DNA from 4 places in the Paenibacillus sp. Marseille-Q7038 genome. Region 1 is predicted to be linked to each of the others. Evidence: predicted binding sites of a transcription regulator. Region 1 holds the regulator's gene; each other region holds the start of a gene.
The links. The regulator Rex, encoded in region 1, represses fermentation and respiration genes when NADH is low (regulators of the CRP and FNR family bind a similar motif). The targets are predictions, from matches to a motif close to TTGTGAAATATTTCACAA.

Region 1 (2,208 bases):
GCCTTGGTTTCAGACATGTGCGTATGGAGCGGCAGGTCTAAGTCATGTGCAGCCTGAACAAATTTTTCAATAAACTCAGGACCACATGTGTACGGTGCGTGAGGAGATAGCATCGTCGTAATTCTGCCACTCGCCTGTCCGTTCCATTCCTTAGCAAAAGAAGTTGCTTCCGCAAGTTTAGAAGCTCGCAGTTCATCTGAACCGAATCCAATAACACCCCGCATCAGGCTTGCACGTATGCCCGACTCTTCAACTACCTTAGCTACTTGATTCATCTGATCATACATGTCAAGAAAAGCGGTTGTACCCCCTTTAATCATCTCAAGGATCGACAAGGACGCTCCCCAATACACATCGTCTGCTGTAAATTTCTCTTCCATTGGCCACATCTTCTCTTGAAGCCAAATTTGGAGTGCAAGATCATCCCCATAACCTCTCAGAAGTGACATCGCAGCATGACCATGTGTGTTGATCAGACCGGGAATAAAGAGTAGATTTTTCCCGTCAAAAGCTGTTGTTTCTTCTTCCCCCTCAGGGAGTTTCTCGCCTATGTAGGCAATCTTATCATTCTCAACAAGCATATAACCTTTAACGATTCGCCATTCTGGATCACTAACTGCAAATTGTCCATTTTTTATAAGCCATTTAGGACTTGTCATCTTCTATTTCTTCCTTTCCTTCTTCGCTCTCAAGATAATAAGCAAGGCTTAAGAGATCGGTTGTGAAATCAGCCGTGTGAATCCGAATATGTGGCGGAGCTTTGATGATGATGGGCGCAAAATTAAGAATAGCCTCTATACCTGCTTCAACCATACAATCCGCTACACGCTGAGCTTCAAAATCAGGTACTGTAATAATTCCGATCCGAATATTACGTTCCTTTACTGTATTCTGTAACTCTTCCATTGGCTGAACCGTAAGTGTATTAATCATAGTTCCAATTTTTTTATCATACGAGTCAAATACAGCAACAATCTTCATATTGTCTTTTACATAGCGGTTATAGTTAGACAACGCTTGACCGAGATTACCTGCCCCCACGAGAGCAACATTAATGACTTGATCAATTTTGAGAATTTGACGGATTTTATCAATAAGATAAGCGACATCATATCCGATTCCCTTCCGTCCAAAATCACCAAAATAAGCTAAATCCTTGCGGATTTGTGCTGGATTCAGATCCAATTTAAGTCCGAGTTCTTGAGATGATACCGTTGTAACTTCTCTTTTGTACAGCTCCTGTAAATAACGCAGATAAACGGGCAGCCGACGAACGACTGCCTCTGAAATTTTATCCGACTTCAATGTGAACTCCCCCTTACATCAAAAACACAATTTCTTATCTTCCGTCTGTTTCTTTATTCGTTTCATGTTCCATCAGCCATTCACTAATCCGTGGCACCATCTTATCGGTAACCATATGTTCCATTTTTGGACCTGGCAGAGAGTATAAAAAGTACTTTCCGTAATAAGATTCAATAACCCTTGTATCGTAAACAATAACGATGCCTCTGTCCTTTGATGTACGAACAAGCCGTCCAAAACCTTGTTTAAACCGGATCACGGCCTGCGGAACAGAAAGTTTCATAAAAGGATTTTTCTTTTCTTTTTCCAAAAGTTCACTTTTTGCTTCCACCACTGGATGGCTAGGCGGCTGGAAAGGTAGTCGCACGATCGCAAGGCACGTTAAAGCTTCTCCCGGAATATCTACGCCTTCCCAAAAGCTACTTGTCCCGAGCAATACAGAAGCCTTAGCCTCTTGGAACCGGCGTGTAAGTTTGGTTCGACTGCCTGTATCTACCCCTTGTCCAAGCACAGTAATGTCACTAGCTGCAAGTGCTTCTTTTAGAGGTTCATGGACTTGTCTCAGCATACGATAGGACGTAAACAACACCAACATTCTGCCTTTGGTTGCCTTCGCTGTCTCTGCTAGTGAAGTCACAAGCATACTTACAAAGTGATCATCCCCTACACTTCCTTTTACACTCGGAAAATCTCGAGGAATGACCAAAAGCGCCTGATCCCTATAATTAAATGGCGATGGAAGTAAGGACGTCATAAGTCTGCCTTTTTCCTGTGCTTCTAAAAGCCCTAGTTGATCGATCATAAACTGAAATGACTTGTCTACAGATAACGTAGCAGAGGTCAGGATCACACTGTGTTTTTTATCGAAAAACAGTTCTTTTAAATGCGAACTTACATCAACAG
Region 2 (2,208 bases), 770 kb from region 1:
ATATCGCGAATGAGAAACTTCGATTAGAAAGTATGGGACTTAGTAAAGACCAAATTTCCCATGCTGTTCAGCCGCTGCTTGCTTTTAAGGGGGAGCTTGAACAAGATATTCAACATTATGAGATGATTAAACAAGGAATCTTTCTTCCGATTGAGACGATTATGGAAGTCGGCAAAAATTTAATTGCTCATCGGATCTATATGAACTTATCTCAGGCTGAACTTGCAAAAAGACTTGGGGTATCGGAAGCTCAAGTATCAAGAGATGAACGAAATGAATATGAAGGGGCAACGACAGAAAAGATTCAAAGTGTGATGAATGCACTTGGTTTAAAAACAACGATTCATATTGAAATGGCTGCAGTGTAACTAAGGGATCAGGGGACTAAGTACAGGCTGCTCCTTATATTAAGTGAATGCATAAACAGGGTGTAGGAACATTAGTCGTTCCCCGCACCCTGTTTATCGTTAAGCGTATGTTAGTGTTGCACTTCTTCTTCATCGTCCTCAAACGGTTTATTGATGTAGTAGTAAAAATACCCCATCATAAATACGCCGCCGACCATATTACCAATCGTAACCGGAATTAAGTTGTGGAGTATTGCACCAATCGTGATCGTTTCCGAATGATCTAGCACAAGTGCAATCGCAAAGGTACACATGTTAGCAATACTATGTTCATAACCCGATATAAAAAAGCAGAAGACAAAGAGGACCATTGCAAACAATTTTGCGCCATTTTCCTTCATGAACATCGGTACAAAAAAAGCGAGACATACGAGCCAGTTACATAGAATAGCCCGGAAAAACAATTCAACTACGGTAGCATCCAGTTTATGTTCCACTACATTAATCAGGAATGAGTTAACACTAGGTGAGGCGTAGAGATTCGTTACATCAATGAGAAACGCAAATACCAGTGCACCAAGCAGGTTGCCAACATAGGTGAGCCCCCATAGTTTGTATACGGTTTTCCATTCCATTTTTTTCTTAAGGGCTGCATAAGTGAAGTAAAAGGTGTTACCAGTAAACAGATCCGCTCCGCCATAAGCAATCAGGATGATCGCTGCTCCAAATGTAAGGGCGGCCATAGGATAAGCTGCCGGTGAATCCGCTATGTAAAAATAGTTGCCTGTCTTAAAAGCAACAATAACCCCGAATCCAATGAACATACTGGCAAGCATCGCTCGTAGAATGTACATTTTCCAATCTTTTTGGTAGACTCTTTGCTTTCTTAACGCATATTTCTCAACTTGTCGTAAACCTTCTGCTTCCAAATGGATCCCTCCGTATTCTGCGAAACAAATAGTAAATCGATAATGATTCCAGATTCTTTACAAGATTATGTCCATGTTAAAGTCAGTGTATGTATTTCTAGTCAAAATACTAAGGTAAGAAGAGAACGCATCTAACCTCGACCTAAATTAAAATAAGCGATCGGGATATGCAATCCTATGAATTATTTCACATTTGGATGAAAAAAATGTAAACAATAAAAGGGCGCGATGTATTCGTGCCCTTTCTTCATATGAATATTAATGTGAAAATTGTTTAATTATGTCATTAATTCTTTGATTTACCTCTCCTTTATATATACCACCGTGAAAACATATGACACATTCTATATCGTAGTTGTCTAGCTGTTGGAGAGAGGAAATAGCCTTATTCATATCTAATGTGTGGGCAGGGCTTGGTCCGAATAATTCACTGTTTTCTATAACGAGAGCATCGCCCGCAATGAGTGTTTTGCTCGCTGTATGATAGAGACTAATATGTCCCGGGGTGTGACCCGGAGTCTCTATAATAATGATTCCTCCGGCATACGGTAAAGTTTCTTTATGAATAACCGTCCTATCTACAGGTGCCTTTGGCGGATTTTCAAGTGTTTGTTTGAAGGCGAGCTTCATCTGATCCGAAATCTCAGCAGGTAGAGATTCTAATGAACTTGTAACGGAATCAGATGTTATTTTAAGGAGTAGCAAGTCTCCTTGAATGTAGGGCTTTTCAAGTGGATCTGAGATAATCTCGGCAGCAGGTGAAGCTTGTTTAAGGCTAGGCAGATTGCCAATATGGTCGAGGTCCTGATGTGTCAGGATAATTCGATTAATATCACTTACTCTGTATCCTAGACTTGCCAACTCCTTTTCAAGAAGAGGTAATTGACCAGGATATCCGGTATCGACCAGAATCAATTCTTTATCATCGTGTA
Region 3 (2,208 bases), on a different contig from region 1:
CAGAATGTCAGCATATTCGCCAACAAGCTCGATACCTGTCAAACCGCCGCCGCCGACAACGATTGTTGCGTCTGCTTTGTTTCCGGTTTTTTTGTAATTATCCAGGCAAGCTTCCACGTGTGCACGGATTTTGTTAGCATCACTTACGGATTTCAGAGTAAAGCTGTACTCTTGAAGTCCTGGGATACCGAAGAATGCAGTTTCACTACCTAGAGCAACGACAAGGAAGTCATAGCTGTAGATTGTTCCGCTCTTCATAACAACTTTGTTCTCATCTGGTTTAATCTCAGATACCGTGTCAATTTTAAGATTTACGTCTTTACCACGAAGAAGTTTCTCCAGTGGAAGTGCAACTGCTTTTTCTTCGATGGAACCTGCAGCAAGACGATGTAATTCAGTAATAATTTGGTGAGTTGGGAAGCGGTTTACAACCGTAATGGTTGCTTCTTCAGCGGACAAGTATTGACGTGCTGATAGCGCGCTAAGCAAGCCGCCGTAGCCGCCGCCCAGGATCAAAATTTGCTTCGACATATCCATCCTCCGTTCTTACTTTCGTATCAATAACTTTTTAGTCTTGTTTTTGCCCTTGACGTTCGTTGAGCACATTAAGAAATGCTTGAGCAAAACGAAGAGATTGTTGTACGTTAGGATCTTTCAACATTTTGAGCATACCGAAAAGACCAACAGAAGACTGTTCCGCATGAGCACGGTCTCCAGCTTCGATAGCCGCGGATGCTACCCCTTTTGCTTTTTCTACAACAGGCGTTGTAAATTCTCCAAGAGCGACTTTCATGTCGTTAACGAAGACTTTATCTGTTGCCAAGCCTTGAGCGAAGTCATAAGCTTTTGTCATAGCAGTTACCATTTCAGCCAGTTTAGGTAGATTCTCCACAAGAACAGTAAGAGACTCTTGAACCTCCGGCTTCATCAATTGATCAAGTACATCCTGATTTTGTGCAGGAGCTGCACCGTTTACTGGTACCTCTTGTTGAGTCGGTTGTGACATAAGAGAACGTCCTCCTTTACTTTGGGTTAAAAAGCCCGCTTGCTTGACCCTACCTGATAATCAAATGAACGATCCGTGAGTGTACATTGTAATGTAACAAATTTCACACATTAGAAAAAGCCGCGGCCTTTCAAGCGGCACAGGCAGCTTTACCCTACACATGTGATGTACTTCATGGATCTTTTGCAAAGATGAATAGTTGTTTATTCCATCGCAATCACAAATTTATCCGAACAGGCCAATTACGAACCTATACCCTAATATTACACTTATTACACATAAACACGAGTTAAATCTAATTATACTTGTGAATACCTTGTGAACATTGTAACAAAACCTCTATTTTTGTCAATACAATGAATTTTTGCTTTTAGGCTTGAAAAAGGCACTTATTCTCCCCTTTTCTACTATATACAGTACTAGTTAATACCATAGCTAACTACATCTACTTATTATAAAAGTATAATTTTACCATTCCCGTTTTTTTGAAATGACTTTCCTTTTTTAACTTACAGAATAGCAGTGGGAAGTCCTATAGTCCCCACACCCAGCCCTCGCCAGTTGAAAAAATCAGCATATGGTAGTAAGTAATAACATTAACTCGTACGGTTGTAAATGGTGCGTGGGCTAAATTGTAATTATAGGGCGCCCGGTTCCCTTCACCATTTTATGAGATCCAGACTTGACCCGCTGGGAGGCTTATGCTCGCTTTTTTTCATTCTGACTACCAACACTAGGACTTCTCTGCTGCAATTTGTTCTGATCGTATTTTATGATGATTCTATAAGTTCGATTGTCCAGTTGAGTTCTTGAATACGCGTATCAAGTGTGCGATGTTCTTTAGCAAGTTCATCTACTTGTTTCTGCAGTGCGCTGATATCAACGGTTGTTATAAATTTAATCTCTGTCCTGCTGGACCGGTCATAACGAATAGACGCCGTATCCATGACATCACTGAGAACACTTCGTTTCAATTGGAGCTTCTCCCGGCGTGCAAGCGCATCGGTAATCGTCATTCCTTGTTCGTATTCTGTCTGTGAATTGGTTTTGTTAATTTTCTTAACAAGGGACTCAAACTGCTCAAGTACCCCATTCAGTTCACGAAAAAGATCAGACGGATTCTCGGCTGCCTCTTCACCTTCCTGAATCTTAATCACATTACGCAAACGAAAACGAAGTTCTTGAATTTTCTTTTGTAGATC
Region 4 (2,208 bases), on a different contig from region 1:
CGATCCTCACTTGCCTCGATTGCTGTAAACAATCCTGCTATACCTGTACCGATAACAAGCAGATCTGTCTCCATCTGAGGTAAAGCCGCTATATCCAAATCAATTAAGTAAGAAGGAATCATGGGGCATACTCACCTGTCTCATATAAAGTAGCTCACGTAATCATGCATATATAGAAAAGGGGGCCAACTTTCATCTGAAAGCCTCCCCTTGATCCTATTTTACTTGTAACATGCGCTCTAGGGATAAACGTGCACGATCGGCAACAGCAGGAGGTACATAAATTTCCGGCTTCATTGTCTCCAGCGCTTTTACTAGTTTCTTGAGGTTATTCACTTTCATATTTGGGCAAACAAGAAATTTGGTCGCAAAGTGAAAGGTTTTGTCGGGGCTGTCTACTCGCAGTTGATAACCTGTACCATCTTCTGTACCGACGATAAACTGTTTGCGGTCGGACTTTTTACAGTATTCGAGAATCGCTGTAGTACTGCCTACAAAATCGCCCATCTCAACCACTTCTGGGCGGCATTCCGGATGAACAACGAATTCTGCATCAGGATATTTAGCACGCATTTCCACCACATCTTTTATCGTTAGCATGTCATGTGTATTGCAGTACCCTTCCCATATGATCATTTTCTTATCGGTATGCTGCTGAACATAATGTCCAAGATTTTTATCAGGAACCCATATAATTTCTTCTGCATCAAGTGATTGAATCACTTTTACCGCGTTAGCAGAAGTACAGCATATATCTGTCTCGGCTTTAATCTCAGCAGAAGAGTTAATGTATGTAACGACCTTTGCATTCGGATGCTGCTCTTTTAACTTGCGAAGTCCTTCTACGTTGACCATATCCGCCATGGGACAGCCCGCACGTTCATCGGGAATGATTACTTTTTTGTTTGGAGCTAAAATTTTAGCACTTTCCCCCATAAAATGAACACCGCAAAAAACTATGACTTCGGCATCGGTTTCTGCTGCCTTCTGAGCTAAAAGAAAAGAGTCTCCACGAAAGTCTGCTACTTCCTGAATTTCATCTCGCTGATAATAATGAGCAAGTATAATCGCATTCCGTTCCTTCTTTAGTACCTTTAGTCGCTCTTTCAACTCACGATTCATCTCGGCCTTACGTTCTAGTGCCTGAACCTCCACTGTTGACCCTCTCCTTTTATGGAATAGCGAATCATACGTTCACTTTGCAGTGTATGATGGCGCTTGTTAATCGATTCACAAAGTCTAATACAGAACTTCCTTTTGTTTACAACTAATTTACACGGCGCATCGTGACCTGTCAATTCACAAAATAGACGCAATTTAAAGCTAAACATCGTAATACAACAAAAAAACCGGAGAACATAAGCTGTTCTCCGGTTTTTCGTTATAGCAACCTTATGAAGTTGGTTTATTCTTATCTGGATCAATTGGAGGGGTAGATTCCGAATCCGGCTGATTAGGAACATTGTTTGGAATTTCTTCTGCTGGTGTTCCGCCGTTGTTATCTTTTCCTTGAATGCGAACTCTAACATCACCGACATTGTCGATGATTGGCTCTCCGCTTTCAGAAGATTCTCCCGTAGTTCCTTCTTCTTTTTCGGTAATCACTCCGTTTTCGATCAACTGCTTGATATCTTCAAGATCAAGTGTCTCTCTTTCGAGTAGTGTTTCCGCAATAAGGTGAACTTCTTTAGAATACTTGGTCAGCAAATCTTTTGCTTTCTCGTAGCATTCTGTAACCATACGGTGCATTTCTTTATCAATCTCATATGCAATGGAATCACTGTAGTTCGGTTCATGTCCGAAGTCACGACCCAAGAAGACTTGCCCTTGAGCATTACCAAACTGCAATGGTCCGAGTTTTTCACTCATACCATATTCCATTACCATGCTTCGAACGATACTTGTTGCTTGTTGGAAGTCACTATAGGCACCTGTACCAATTTCACCGATAAACAGCTCCTCAGATACACGTCCACCTAATAATCCTGTTACTTTATCAAGCAATTCTTGCTTCGTAGCGAGCATACGATCTTCTTTTGGCATCATAATTACGTATCCGCCTGCACGACCACGAGGTACGATCGTAACTTTGTGAACCATATCAGCATGCTCCAAGAAGTAACCCACAATCGTGTGACCAGCTTCATGGAAAGCAACGATCCGTTTTTCACGGTCGCTAACTACGCGGCTTTTCTTCTCTGTACCAAC

Region 2: ACWPWY_RS15110 (formate/nitrite transporter family protein) is a predicted target of Rex. The motif match lies at 1,452-1,469, and genes of this name have one in related genera.
Region 3: ACWPWY_RS19910 (DUF1641 domain-containing protein) is a predicted target of Rex. The motif match lies at 1,098-1,115, and genes of this name have one in related genera.
Region 4: nadA (quinolinate synthase NadA) is a predicted target of Rex. The motif match lies at 1,219-1,236, and genes of this name have one in related genera.

Annotation. Positions count from the first base shown of each region.
Region 1 is NZ_CBCOOM010000001.1:2,401,215-2,403,422, forward strand. Features, by position in the region: gene ACWPWY_RS11315 (amidohydrolase) at 1-659, opposite strand, end outside; gene ACWPWY_RS11320 (redox-sensing transcriptional repressor Rex) at 646-1,305, opposite strand; gene dinG (ATP-dependent DNA helicase DinG) at 1,340-2,208, opposite strand, start outside.
Region 2 is NZ_CBCOOM010000001.1:3,172,496-3,174,703, reverse strand. Features, by position in the region: gene ACWPWY_RS15115 (helix-turn-helix domain-containing protein) at 1-368, shown strand, start outside; gene ACWPWY_RS15110 (formate/nitrite transporter family protein) at 479-1,276, opposite strand; gene ACWPWY_RS15105 (MBL fold metallo-hydrolase) at 1,535-2,208, opposite strand, start outside.
Region 3 is NZ_CBCOOM010000002.1:589,236-591,443, reverse strand. Features, by position in the region: gene ACWPWY_RS19915 (NAD(P)/FAD-dependent oxidoreductase) at 1-531, opposite strand, end outside; gene ACWPWY_RS19910 (DUF1641 domain-containing protein) at 569-1,006, opposite strand; gene ACWPWY_RS19905 (DIP1984 family protein) at 1,777-2,208, opposite strand, start outside.
Region 4 is NZ_CBCOOM010000002.1:345,576-347,783, forward strand. Features, by position in the region: gene nadB (L-aspartate oxidase) at 1-122, opposite strand, end outside; gene nadA (quinolinate synthase NadA) at 217-1,155, opposite strand; gene ftsH (ATP-dependent zinc metalloprotease FtsH) at 1,393-2,208, opposite strand, start outside.